Regions from separate parts of the Bacillus sp. F9_6S_D1_P_5 genome, predicted to be linked through region 2. Evidence: riboswitches for the same ligand, from Rfam matches in the RefSeq annotation. Region 2 holds a riboswitch; each other region holds the start of a gene.
What was found. A riboswitch is a leader RNA that binds a small molecule or an ion and turns the genes downstream of it on or off. The one in region 2 is predicted to bind S-adenosylmethionine.

Region 1: it holds a riboswitch for S-adenosylmethionine, as region 2 does, so the genes downstream of both, ACUXEY_RS02640 (M20 family metallopeptidase) here and ACUXEY_RS15665 (methionine ABC transporter ATP-binding protein) in region 2, are expected to answer to the same signal.
Region 3: it holds a riboswitch for S-adenosylmethionine, as region 2 does, so the genes downstream of both, ACUXEY_RS05590 (bifunctional homocysteine S-methyltransferase/methylenetetrahydrofolate reductase) here and ACUXEY_RS15665 (methionine ABC transporter ATP-binding protein) in region 2, are expected to answer to the same signal.

The regions. Positions count from the first base shown of each region.
Region 1 is NZ_JBTREW010000001.1:533,007-537,298, reverse strand. It holds gene ACUXEY_RS02645 (MDR family MFS transporter) at 1-701, opposite strand, end outside; gene ACUXEY_RS02640 (M20 family metallopeptidase) at 1,026-2,231, opposite strand; SAM riboswitch class I at 2,320-2,421, opposite strand; gene ACUXEY_RS02635 (AAA domain-containing protein) at 2,497-4,292, opposite strand, start outside.
Region 2 is NZ_JBTREW010000011.1:179,082-183,373, forward strand. It holds gene ACUXEY_RS15660 (methionine ABC transporter permease) at 1-665, opposite strand, end outside; gene ACUXEY_RS15665 (methionine ABC transporter ATP-binding protein) at 655-1,674, opposite strand; SAM riboswitch class I at 1,798-1,904, opposite strand; gene ACUXEY_RS15670 (cysteine hydrolase family protein) at 2,147-2,710, shown strand; gene ACUXEY_RS15675 (hypothetical protein) at 2,941-3,090, opposite strand; gene pruA (L-glutamate gamma-semialdehyde dehydrogenase) at 3,266-4,292, opposite strand, start outside.
Region 3 is NZ_JBTREW010000003.1:158,681-162,972, reverse strand. It holds gene metC (cystathionine beta-lyase) at 1-416, opposite strand, end outside; gene metI (cystathionine gamma-synthase/O-acetylhomoserine thiolyase) at 413-1,525, opposite strand; SAM riboswitch class I at 1,767-1,876, opposite strand; SAM riboswitch class I at 2,080-2,189, shown strand; gene ACUXEY_RS05590 (bifunctional homocysteine S-methyltransferase/methylenetetrahydrofolate reductase) at 2,260-4,092, shown strand; gene metH (methionine synthase) at 4,092-4,292, shown strand, end outside.

The sequences.
Region 1 (4,292 bases), on a different contig from region 2:
TGCATGAAAGCTATCATAATGAATATTCCAGCAACTATATAAAGAGCGAAAATTTTATCACTAAAGATTTTCGTATAATTATTCCATTGTTCTTTAAAGATTTTCGATATTTTGTTTTTGTCCCTATTATTTTTAGAAGCTTTTGGAAACGTTTCTCTAATTATGAAATAGATTGCTATAAAATAAATAAATGTAACAATTGTACAAGTCCATAACAATTCACTTCGATAATGAAAGAAGAAAAATGAACCTAACACTGGTCCAAATACAGCACCAATATTATTTGCTGTAACAAAAGTGGCAAAGACTACCCTTCTATCCTTTTCTGGCACTATATCAGCTATCATTGCAGAACTTGCTGGACTGTATATTGCCCCGCTAATTCCAATACCGATATAGGCTAAATAATTAATCCAATGTGAATGAGATAAAGCAAAAACCGCAAACATTGCTACTTGTATGATTGTGCCTAATAGCATGACAGGTCGACGCCCTAATCGATCAGCTAAATATCCACCTAACAAATTACCTATTATGCCTACAAGAGGTATAATTGCCATTAAAATTCCGCCAATTGCTTTACCAAAAGCATCGCTATAGTATATTGCCATAAACGGAAAATACATCCAAAACAATGTATTGAACATAGTTTCGCCAATCAATCTAGTTTTTAAATTTCTGTCCCAAGATAACCATTTCAACGTAATACATCCCCTATTTTAACTTGTCAAATATTCACTATACATTCTATAAACTGTCAGTCCAAGGGAAATATAATAACATAAATTGAATTTATTTTACAAATTAATATAGAAATATAAATTTTAATTACAACACATTCTCTAGTTATTATCCTTTAATGCAATTCGAACTCACAGATCACCGTTACTATTAAACTAGACTAGACCAGATTTAAGATATCACTAAAGAAATAAATGATTCATAAATAGAAAAGAACATTGATTTTTCAATGTTCTTTTCTATTATTTCTGCATATGAATTAGATTTATATTCGAAAAAGCGCCTTACCCTTGATTCCTCTGCGCCTCTTTAAACTCCTCCTTCACCTTATCTAACAATCCTTCTTCCGTAATTAATCGATACGCCGTATTTGCTAGTGCTTTTGCTGATGTAATTAACGCTTTGTCTCCAAGTTCTGAACGTGCTGCTTCTCTAAATTCATTCGTATGTGCAATTAAATCGTCTGAACCAATTTTAATGTACGGATGAATGGTCGGTACGACTTGACTTACGTTTCCTGCGTCTGTTGAGCCGATGCCAAATCTTTCTTTCCGATTTACGTCTTCACCTTGTAATTCTAGCTCTTCGGCTACGACTTCATTAAATGTTTTTGTTACGAGTAGTTCATCGATTTCATTTTGGAATTGATGAATTTTCACTTTCGTACCTGTTGCTAATGCTGCTCCCTCTGCGATATTTCTTACTTTCTCTGTTATTTCCGCACATCTTTTTCTCGTTGCTGCGCGGATGAAGAATCTTGCTGCAGCGTAGTCAGGAATAATGTTAGGTGCTTTTCCGCCCTCAGTAATAACGCCATGAATTTTCACATCTGACGGAAGTTGTTGGCGAAGTGCGTTAATGCTGTTATACAGCTGAATGACCGCATCTAATGCGTTAATTCCTTCTTCTGGTGAAGCTGCGGCGTGAGCTGCTTTTCCGTAAAAATGAAAATCAAGTGGATCGACTGCTAGTGATGGACTCGTTGTCGCTGTTTTTCCACTCGGATGAATCATAAGTGCCGCATCAATATCTTTAAATAAACCAGCCTTTACATAACTCGCTTTTGCACTACCGTTTGGTCCTCCTTCTTCAGCTGGTGTTCCAAACACGACAACTTCTCCCCCAATTTCTTCAAGCGTTTCTGATAATGCGATTGCTGCCGCAACGCTAATTGTGCCAATTAAATTGTGACCACACGCATGACCAAGTCCTGGTAAAGCGTCATACTCAGCTAAAAATGCGATAACTGGTCCTTGTTTTCCTGAGCTTTTTCGCGCGATAAAACCTGTTTCATGTCCAGCTATATTGTGCTGCAACTGAAACCCTGCGCTCCCTAGCAATAAACTTAACGTTCTTGATGCGTAAAACTCTTGGTTACCTATCTCCGGATTCGCATGAATATCATGACTTGTTTCTATGTACTTTTCCTTATTTCTTTCAATACTCTCTTCGATTGTTTTTCTTTGTGACGTTACTCCAGTAGCTCCCATTTTTCTTCCCCCTTATATTTTCACGTAAAAAAGCCTCTTTCTAAAAGATAGAAAGAGGCTTCTGCATATACAGTCAAAATGAGCTTCTTTCTTATCTTTCAAGTTACCTTGCTGGAATTGGCACAGTATTCATAATGAATCCGCTGCCGAGGTGTCATAGGGCCAGTCCCTCAACCTCTCGCGATAAGAATTTTCATAAAATTATATTAAATTACATTCATTCTAAGTTCATTCTGATTAAAAGTCAAGGAATTCCTATCCGAATTTACCGGATATCTAAAAACCCTTTTAATACACCAATTGTTTCTGGTGCTTGCAGTCTTGCACATACGTACGGAAATTCCGTACTACCTTCAAACATCATTTGGGATGTGAGTGGCGCGCCTGCCCAGAAGATTTCATCATCAATTACGATAAATGGGAATGCTTTGTTTTGTCTTTGTAACTTTACATTTTTTAATGGAACTGGTCCATCACTATACACTGTTATTTGCGCATTTGTACGCATTAATGCTTGCCATACTCGCTTATCCACTTGTTTTGTACTTGGAAGTGAAATAATAATTTTTCGTTTTGCGGCTAAAATATCTTTCAATAACCCTTTCGGCTCTTCAAGATTCATTTCCATAAACCAACGTAATCGTTTCGAAATTTTTCGCTCCCACAATTGTCTTGATGTCGTGCGATCATACACATCTCCGTGACGTTCTATATGAGCTGTTAATTGCGATAACGCTTGTTTTCTCGAAAGATTTTTACGCATATAATGACAATCTGATAGTTGAATGAACTTCCCTCTCGCCCTTGTCACTGCTACATTGACGAGGCGATGATTTTTATGGTCAAAGAATAATACACCAGGTCGTTCTTGCGGATAACTATCCACTGTATCAAATATCATCATATCTCTTTCAGACCCTTGAAACTTATGAACTGTTGCTGCTAAAACTGGTATATTTTGATATTTCGTTCTCTGCAATATTTCCCTGATACACGTTGATAAGAAACGGGATTGTGCTCTGTAAGGTGTAACAACACCGATCGATTGAACACCGTCTAACAATCCAATTAACATCATTTGCATCGCTACTAAACCAGACATAATGTTAAAACGAGAACCAGATGCAGCGTCTTTTAACGAAAAAGCGCCCATTAATCCCGTATCAAATAAAACACTCGCCTCATTTGCGAACGGTTGTAGTTGCGCAAGTTCTTTTCGCTCTGAAACAGACGGATGATCATATACTCTATTTTTATAAATAAATGAGTTTGTAAACTTCGAAATATCTGCATGCATACGCCTTTGCTCCTGCAACATGAAGAGGTTTGGATGTGCTTCTGATTTATTGACAGACTCAACAATTCCAGCATGATAAAACATATCTTCCCCAAGCCATTTTCGAACGAGTTCATGGTTCGCCATCGCAATTGGAGGTAACTGTAAAAAGTCCCCACAAACGACGATGCGTTTTCCAAGTGAAGCAGCTAATGCAATTTGCGGAACATATGCCATACTCACTTCATCTACGACAACTAAATCAAATGTACGCTCATAAATAAGTGAATCAATGGCACATTTCGATAAAGTTGCGCCGATTACTTTCGCATTTTCAATGTATTCTTTTTCTACTTCTTTAATTTTCGCTTTTTGCTTTCGAAGGTCACTTTCAATCTCTTGTATACGCTTCTTATCAGCAGAAGTCGCTTTATACGATAAAATCTTTTCGCGAAGATCTTGTCGTGTTTCTTCTAAATAGAGTCTTTCTTCTCCCCAAGATCCGTTCGTCGTTTCAACTAACTTCGACGCAAGTAACGTTTCATGATTTCGTATATGATCATGCTGGCTATAACCGTAACGAACAATTTCGCCAGGTGTCCATTTCTTTTTCTTCTCAATTTGCTTCGTTACTTCACTCATTAATACGTCCACTGCCGCATTACTATGAGCTAATACAAGTACCGATTTTCCTTTTTGATAATGAGCCGAAATAATACGTGATAAATTGTAAGACTTCCCTGTTCCAGGCGGTCCCCACACGTACGTCGTCGGATTGTAAAACG
Region 2 (4,292 bases):
TATGATCTGCGTAAAAAGACTTTCGCAAAGTAGTTTCCTAAATTTTGAGCTACCTGTACAAGAATGATAAGTAAAACGACCGTTACGAACATAACTGATGTATCAAAACGTTGATAACCATATGTCATCGCTAAATCACCAAGACCGCCACCACCGACAAGCCCAGCAACTGCAGAAAATTCAATTAAACCAACTGTCATAAATGTAACCCCTAAGATCAATGGCGCTAACGCTTCTGGCACAAGAATTTCAAAAACAATTCTAATTGGCGAAGCCCCCATTGCTTGAGCTGCTTCAATGACTCCCTTTGGAACAGAAACAAGATTTGTTTCAACCATTCTAGCAATGCCGATTGATGCAACTAACGTCATTGGGAAGATTGCTGCTACTGTTCCAATCGTCGTTCCGATAACACTTCTTGTTAGTGGGCTTAAAGCTACTAAGAAGATAATGAATGGAACCGGACGAATTGTATTAATAATGATATTAAGAATAGAAAAGACCCATTTATTTTCCAAAAAGTTTCCTTTTCTCGTTACATATAATAGTAAACCTAGAGGTATACCAAGAATTGTAGCGAATATAAGGGTTACGATTACCATTAAGAGGGTATCCCCCGTCGCATCTACTATGCGAGGCCAAAATATACTCCAATCAACTCGCATGAGCTTCTACCTCCTTCAACTGCACTTGCAGTCTTAGATGTTGTAATGCTTTTTGAATTTCTTTCTGCTCACCTTGTAGCTCTACAAGTAGATTTCCAAATAGCACATTTTGAAGTTCAATAATATTTCCGTAAAGCACGTTTACATCGACGTTATAGTTTTTCGCGATATATGATAGTACTGGCTGCCCTGTCTCTTCACCAGTAAATGTTAAGCGATAAATCTGTCCGCCATTTTGAATTTTCCCTAGAACACTTTCTGGTAAATGATCATTAATAATAGAACGCACAAAGTTTTGAGTCGTCTTTGTTTTCGGTTGTGTGAAAACGTCAAACAGTTTTCCTTCTTCAATAACTTTCCCTTTCTCCATTACAGCTACACGATGACATATTTCTTTCACAACATGCATTTCATGTGTAATAAGAAGAATTGTTACATTATATTCTCGATTTACTTTCTTTAATAAGTTCAAAATTTCTGTCGTTGTTTCTGGATCTAAAGCTGACGTTGCCTCATCACATATAAGAATATCCGGTGATGTTGCAAGTGCTCTAGCAATGCCAACACGTTGTTTTTGGCCACCTGATAGTTGCTCTGGATAATAGTCTGCTTTATCTTCTAACCCGACAAACTTCAGCAGCTCATTTACTCTTTCTTTTATCTCATTCTTTGGTACTTTCGCTAACTTTAATGGGTACGCAATATTTCCAGACACTGTTCTTGAATTAAATAAATTAAAACTTTGAAAAATCATCCCGATTCTTTTTCTTAGCTTCCGTAATTCTTTCGTCGATAGTGATGTAATATCTTTATCATCTATTGAAATCGTTCCTGCCGTCGGTCTCTCTAACATATTTACTAGGCGTAACAACGTACTCTTTCCAGCGCCACTAAAACCGATAATACCGAAAATTTCGCCCTTCTCAACTGATAATGTTACGTCTTCCACCGCATGAACAGATTGCCCACCTGATTCATATACTTTACTTACGTTGTTAAAAGAAATCATTTTCTTCCCTCCTATATGCTGTAAAAACTTGAAGTAGAGCTTTCGAGGTAAAATAAAAAGTGCTCTCCCTCTTATCAAACATAAAGATAAGAAGGAGAGCACTTATATGTACTCGGTCACATCTTCTCATCTTCCAAGCCTTTTATAAAGCTTGCTGGAGTTAGCACGGTATTAAAAAACCCGTTGCTGAGGTATCGTAGGGCCAGTCCCTCCACCTCTCTGGATAAGAATGTATCGATTTAATTGTCGTTTAATTAATTCTCATTATAGAACTCAGAATAATAAGAGTCAATACATTTTTCAGAAAAATATTAATTATTTCTCTATTAAAATTTTCAAATAAAAGATTACAATATAATATTGGTTTTTAAAGTTATGTAAAATTCTTCTCCTTCATATTTTTTTAAAAGGAGAATCCTCTCTATAAATTGAATACCATTATTTGAATATGAAATTGGAGGAAGATAAATATATGAAAACAGCTCTTTTACTCGTTGATATTCAAAATGATTATTTTCCGCATGGAAAGATGGAATTGCGTAATCCAGTAGAGGCAAGTGACTATGCTGGTCAGCTACTACAACTCTTTAGATCGAAAAACGAACCTATTTTTCATATCCAACATGTAGCAATAAAAAATGAAGCTACTTTTTTCCTACCCAATACAGAAGGTGTACATATTCATGAAAGCGTACGTCCACTTAGAGAAGAAACCGTTATACTCAAACATTATCCAAATAGTTTTCGCGAAACCGATCTTCTAGAACAATTACAACGTTTAGCTATTGAGCACGTCGTCGTATGCGGGATGATGACTCATATGTGTATCGATGCTACCGTAAGAGCTGCTTTTGATTTCGGTCTTCAATGTACCGTTATACATGATGCTTGTGCTACAAAAGATCTTTCTTTTAAGAATGCTACTATACCAGCCGTTTATATTCATAACACAATTTTGGCTAGTTTAAATGGCGTATATGCAAATGTAATGAGTACAGCGGAGTTTGTAGCTACAAAAAAACACTCCCTTCAGTGAGCAAAACCGAAAGGAGTGTTTCTTGTCAAACCATAGATTTTCTTTCAAATTGTATTATACAGGAAATCCTTAAAATGAATACTAAAAAATGCGACTAATAAGTCAACTTTTTTCGTTGCTTTGTTTCTATTTACATGTTTATCCCGATATGAATAGGGTTTAGCTAGTTACACTTACCAAATGGTAATATATGGTAAGTGTTTTGAATTCAAATTAACTAGTCTCTCCTATTATTTATCTGTTTGTTTTTGCTTCTTTTTCAAATACTCCGCACGCAAATTTTCAATTTGCTGCTTTTTATCAAATTTGGCAGGCGTCTGTTTTTCATGAAACTTTGCCACAGCTACCTGACTCTTGTAATCTAATTGATATTTTCCCACTTTGTTCACCTACTTTTCTTGTCCTTAAAGAGAATCTATTCAACAAATATAATATATCTTATTTACTGAAGTAAACCTTATTAGTTTTTCTACTTATATCTATCTTAATCACATATGAAAAGTTTTTCAAAAAAAAGAGACCTTCGCATACTGCGAAGATCTCTTCTACTATTTCTTATAAAGTTTCAGAAGTAGTTTTTGCTTGCATGTGAAGCGCTAAGTAGTCAGGGCCACCAGCTTTAGAGTCTGTACCAGACATGTTAAAGCCACCGAATGGTTGGTAACCTACGATTGCACCAGTACATCCACGGTTGAAGTATAAGTTACCTACGTGGAAGTCTTCACGTGCTTTTTCAATGTGGTCACGGTTGTTAGTAACAACAGCACCTGTTAAACCGTATTCTGTATTGTTTGCAATTGCAAGTGCATGGTCAAAGTCTTTTGCTTTACAGAATGCTACTACTGGTCCGAAGATTTCTTCTTTCATTAAGCGAGCATCTTCTGCAACGTCAGCAACGATTGTTGGTTGGATGAACCAGCCTTTAGAATCGTCTCCTTCGCCACCTGCTAAGATTCTACCTTCTTCTTTACCAATTGCAACATAGCTCATTACTTTATCGAATGCAGCTTGATCATTAACAGGACCCATATTTGTACCTAATACAGCTGGGTTAGCAACTGTTAATTCTTTCGTTAATTCAACAGCACGATTTAATACGTGATCGTATACATCTTCATGGATTACTGCACGAGAACATGCAGAACATTTTTGTCCTGAGAATCCGAATGCTGATGCAACGATAGATTTAGCTGCTAATTCAAGATCTGCTTCTTTATCAACAACGATTGTATCTTTACCACCCATTTCAGCGATAACGCGTTTTAACCAAATTTGGCCTGGGTTTACTTTCGCTGCACGCTCATAAATACGGATACCTACATCACGAGATCCAGTGAAGCTCACGAAACGTGTACGAGGGTGATCTACTAAGTAGTCACCAACTTCAGAACCATTACCTGGAACGAAGTTTACTACGCCAGCTGGTAAACCAGCTTCTTCTAATACTTCCATGAATTTCGCTGCTACTACAGGAGTTGTACTAGCTGGTTTTAGTAATACTGTGTTACCAGAAACTAAAGCAGCTGTTGTCATACCTGCCATAATTGCGAATGGGAAATTCCAAGGAGAAATGATAACACCT
Region 3 (4,292 bases), on a different contig from region 2:
AGTTTTGTATTTGGCTTAATGTTTTGCTTTATTTCTTCTAAATTGGTCATATCAACAAATGTATGTGAAACACCGTAACGGGAGAGAACTTCAGTTATAATTCGATAAGTTCCTCCGTATACGTCTTCTGAAATGAGTACGTGATCACCTTGTGAAAGGAGGAGGAATGCAGTAGAAATCGCTGCAATTCCTGACGCGAACGCAAACCCTTTTGTTCCGCCTTCTAATAAAGCAATGATATCTTCAAGCGCTTCACGTGTTGGATTGCCAGAGCGACTATAGTCATATTTCCCGAACGTATCTACATCAAATTGGTGGAATGTTGATGTATTATAAATGGGAACGTTAACAGCTCCTGTTTGTGAGTCATGTTTATATTGGTTGTGTAGTAAGAGTGTATCTATAGAATAACTCATATTCTTACACCTTCTTTTACAAGTGTAATGGCTTGTTGTAAGTCTTGAATTAAATCGTTACTATTTTCAATGCCAACGGAAAATCGAAGAAGACGATTACATACACCGTTTTCTGTTCTGATTTCTTCAGGAATATCAGCGTGTGTTTGCGTTGCTGGATACGTCATTAAACTTTCAACACCACCGAGACTTTCAGCAAATGTAATTAAGGATAAAGATTGTAAGAATGGATTAATCCACGTTTCATCTTTCAGACGAAATGAGATCATGCCGCCTCTTCCAGGGTAAAATACATCTGTCACCCCGTCTTCATCATTTAAATAAGCGACAACTGCTTTTGCATTTTCTTCATGTTGTCTCATGCGAAGCGCTAACGTTTTCATACCGCGGATTAATAACCATGAGTCAAATGGGCTTAAGACCGCACCGGATGCATTATGATAATGGGCGATTTCCTCACAAAGTTCCTTTCCTTTTGCAACGACAAGTCCGCTTAGCACATCGTTATGCCCACCTAAATATTTCGTTGCACTATGCAGTACAATGTTAGCACCTTCTGTTAAGGGCTGTTGTATATAAGGCGTGTAGAATGTGTTGTCTACAATAAGGAGTAGTCCGTGTCTTTTCGCTACAGTTGCGACTGCGGTAATATCAGTAACTTGCATTAATGGATTAGTTGGAGTTTCTATGAAAATAGCTTTCGTTTCAGTTGTGATAGCTTGCTCAATTTGTTTAATAGATTGTGTATTTACGTATCTACATCGAACGTTCCACTTTTTTTCATGCTCAGAAAATAATCGATAAGTCCCGCCGTATAAATCTTCAGATACAATAAGTTCGTCTCCAGAACGGAATAGCGAAAGGACGAGGAGAACAGCCGCCATTCCGGAGCTACAGGCATAACCTTGTTCGCCGTATTCTAAGTCTGCGATTGCCTGCTCTAAAAGACCACGAGTTGGATTTCCAGTTCTTGAATAATCAAAGCCAGTAGATTTACCAATTCCTTCGTGACGATAAGCAGTTGAGAAATAAACAGGCGGGTTAACAGTTCCTGTTGTAGTTTCGCTCCGGTTTCCGATTTGTGCTAGTTTCGTTTCAATAGTTGACATGTGAAAATTCCTCCTTTTTAAATGAACAATTAAGTGAATGTAAAGTGAAACTTTAATCAGTGAGGGATTCATCCCCACTAATTATCAGCCCTCACCAATCGGGCTTTTACGGGCAGTTGATTCCCACCTAACTTCTTTGTTCCAGCTGAATTTTGAGTTGGGAATCTTACTGCCCTCAAATAGCGGGGGAAAATAAAAAAAGCCTTCTAAGAAGAAGGCTTTCGGTTTGAATAGAGTCTTCTTCTCATCTGTCAAATCTTTCACAATTTGCTGGAATTAGCACCTTATTAACAAATGTTAATGGTTGCTGAGGTGTCATAGGGCCAGTCCCTCTACCTCTCTAGATAAGAATGTTCGTATGAAATTTTATTATGTTTTTAACTTTACAACAAAAGATAATTGAATTGCAACTTTATTTTAAATAATTTTTATTTTTCCGCAAGTGTCATTGACTTTTGCATTTGTGCGTGCTAAATTTATTAAAAAATTAACAAACATTGTTAAAAGGGGAACGCATTTCCTTTTAGCTACATAAATAAAATAATAAAGACAAACTCTTATTGAGAGCGGTGGAGGGAAAGGCCCTGTGAAACCCGGCAACCTTCAAACGAAATGTTTGAAACGGTGCTAATACCTGCAAAACGAGTGTTTTGCATAATAAGAGGAGGACCAATTATGTCCCCCTCTTCAAAGTGAAGAGGGGGTTTTTATATTGATAGAAATGAGGGAGATTGGTGAAATTACTAGATTTATTATCGAAAGGAATTGTAATAGGTGATGGTGCGGTTGGGACGTTATTACATTCACACGGTTTGCAAAGTAGTTTTGAAGAATTGAATATATCTGATCCGGATTTAATTATATCGATTCATAAGCAATATGTAGCTGCTGGGGCTGATGTGATTCAAACAAATACGTACGGAGCAAACGAAGCGAAATTACGTATGTATGGTTTAGAAAATCAAGTTACTGAAATTAATAGAGCAGCAGTCAAACTGGCGAAAGCATCTGTTACAGACAGAAACGCTATTTTAGGAACAATCGGTGGTATGAAACATATTGGAGCTGTTACGACAACTGATATGGAAAGAGAATTTATGTTACTTGAGCAGGCAAGTGCTTTACTAGAAGAACAGGTTGATGGATTACTATTAGAGACTTTCTATGATGAGTTTGAATTACTTCATGCTGTTCAGGTGTTACGAAAACAAACGAATATTCCAATTGTAGCTCAATTAGCGTTACATGAGGCAGGTACGACTCAAAATGGAAATGATGTAAATGAAATATTAAAACAGCTTTTAGATTATGGTGCAAATGTCGTTGGATTGAACTGTCAACTAGGGCCGCTTCATATGACAGAAGCTTTTAAAATGATATCGATTCCGAAAAATGGTTACTTATCAGCATACCCAAATGCAGGTCTCCCAAATTATGTGGAGGGACGTTACGTATATGAGGGAAGTCCGGCTTATTTTGAAGCGATGACACCGAAATTTATTGAGCAAGGTATTCGTTTATTGGGTGGTTGTTGTGGCACGACTCCAGAACATATTGAAAGTATGAAACGTGCAATTGCAAATGTTACACCTGTAATAGAAAAGGATACGATTCAAAGACCGAAAGTAGTTCATACACACGAGAAACGTTCGAAAGCTCATGTTACTTTAGCTGAGAAAGCAAAAAAACAAACGACAGTAGTAGTGGAATTAGATCCACCGAAAACGTTAGATACGCAGCGGTTTTTTGAAGGAGCAAGAGCTTTGAAAAGAGCTGGAGCAGATGCTATTACTCTAGCAGATAATTCATTGGCATCGCCTCGCGTCTCGAATATGGCAATGGGAGCATTATTAACGAAGCACGATATTCCGGTATTGACGCACTTAACGTGTAGAGACCATAACGTCATCGGATTACAATCTCATTTACTAGGATTATCAGCGTTAGGCATGGAAGAAGTGTTAGCTTTAACTGGTGATCCAGCACGTGTCGGTGATTTTCCAGGTGCCACTTCTGTATATGATTTGTCCTCTATTGAGCTCATTAAAATGATTAAAGAAATGAACGATGGGCGTTCTATTTTAGGGAAATCAATAGGGCAAGCAACAAGGTTTTCAGTGGGAGGTGCTTTTAATCCGCATGTAAGACATTTAAAAGCAGCGGTTAAGCGAATGGAACGGAAAATAGATGCTGGAGCGGAATATTTCTTAACGCAACCGATTTATGATATCGCGTTAATTGAAGAAGTGTATGAAGCGACAAAGCATTTGAAGCAGCCTATTTTTATTGGGATTATGCCACTAATAAGTAAACGGAACGCAGATTTCCTTCATTTTGAGGTGCCAGGTATTACGCTACCTGAAGAAGTAAGAGAGAGAATGGATGGACATGAAACGAAAGAAGCAGCAATTGAAGAAGGGATTCGTATTTCACAAGAATTGATCGATACGGCGATGAAATATTTTAACGGCATTTATCTTATTACACCATTTCTAAAATATGAAATTACAGAACATCTTGTTAAATATGTGAGAGAAAAGCAAGAAGTGAAAGAAGGTATTAATTGATGAAATGTATAGAAGAAAAATTACAAAATAACATCTTAATATTAGATGGTGCAATGGGAACGATGATCCAGCAAGAGGACTTAACGGCGGAAGATTTCGGAGGAGAAGAGTACGAAGGCTGTAATGAATATTTAGTAGAAACAAGACCAGATGTTATTTTAAAGATTCATAAAGCCTATATTGAAGCTGGAGCGGATATT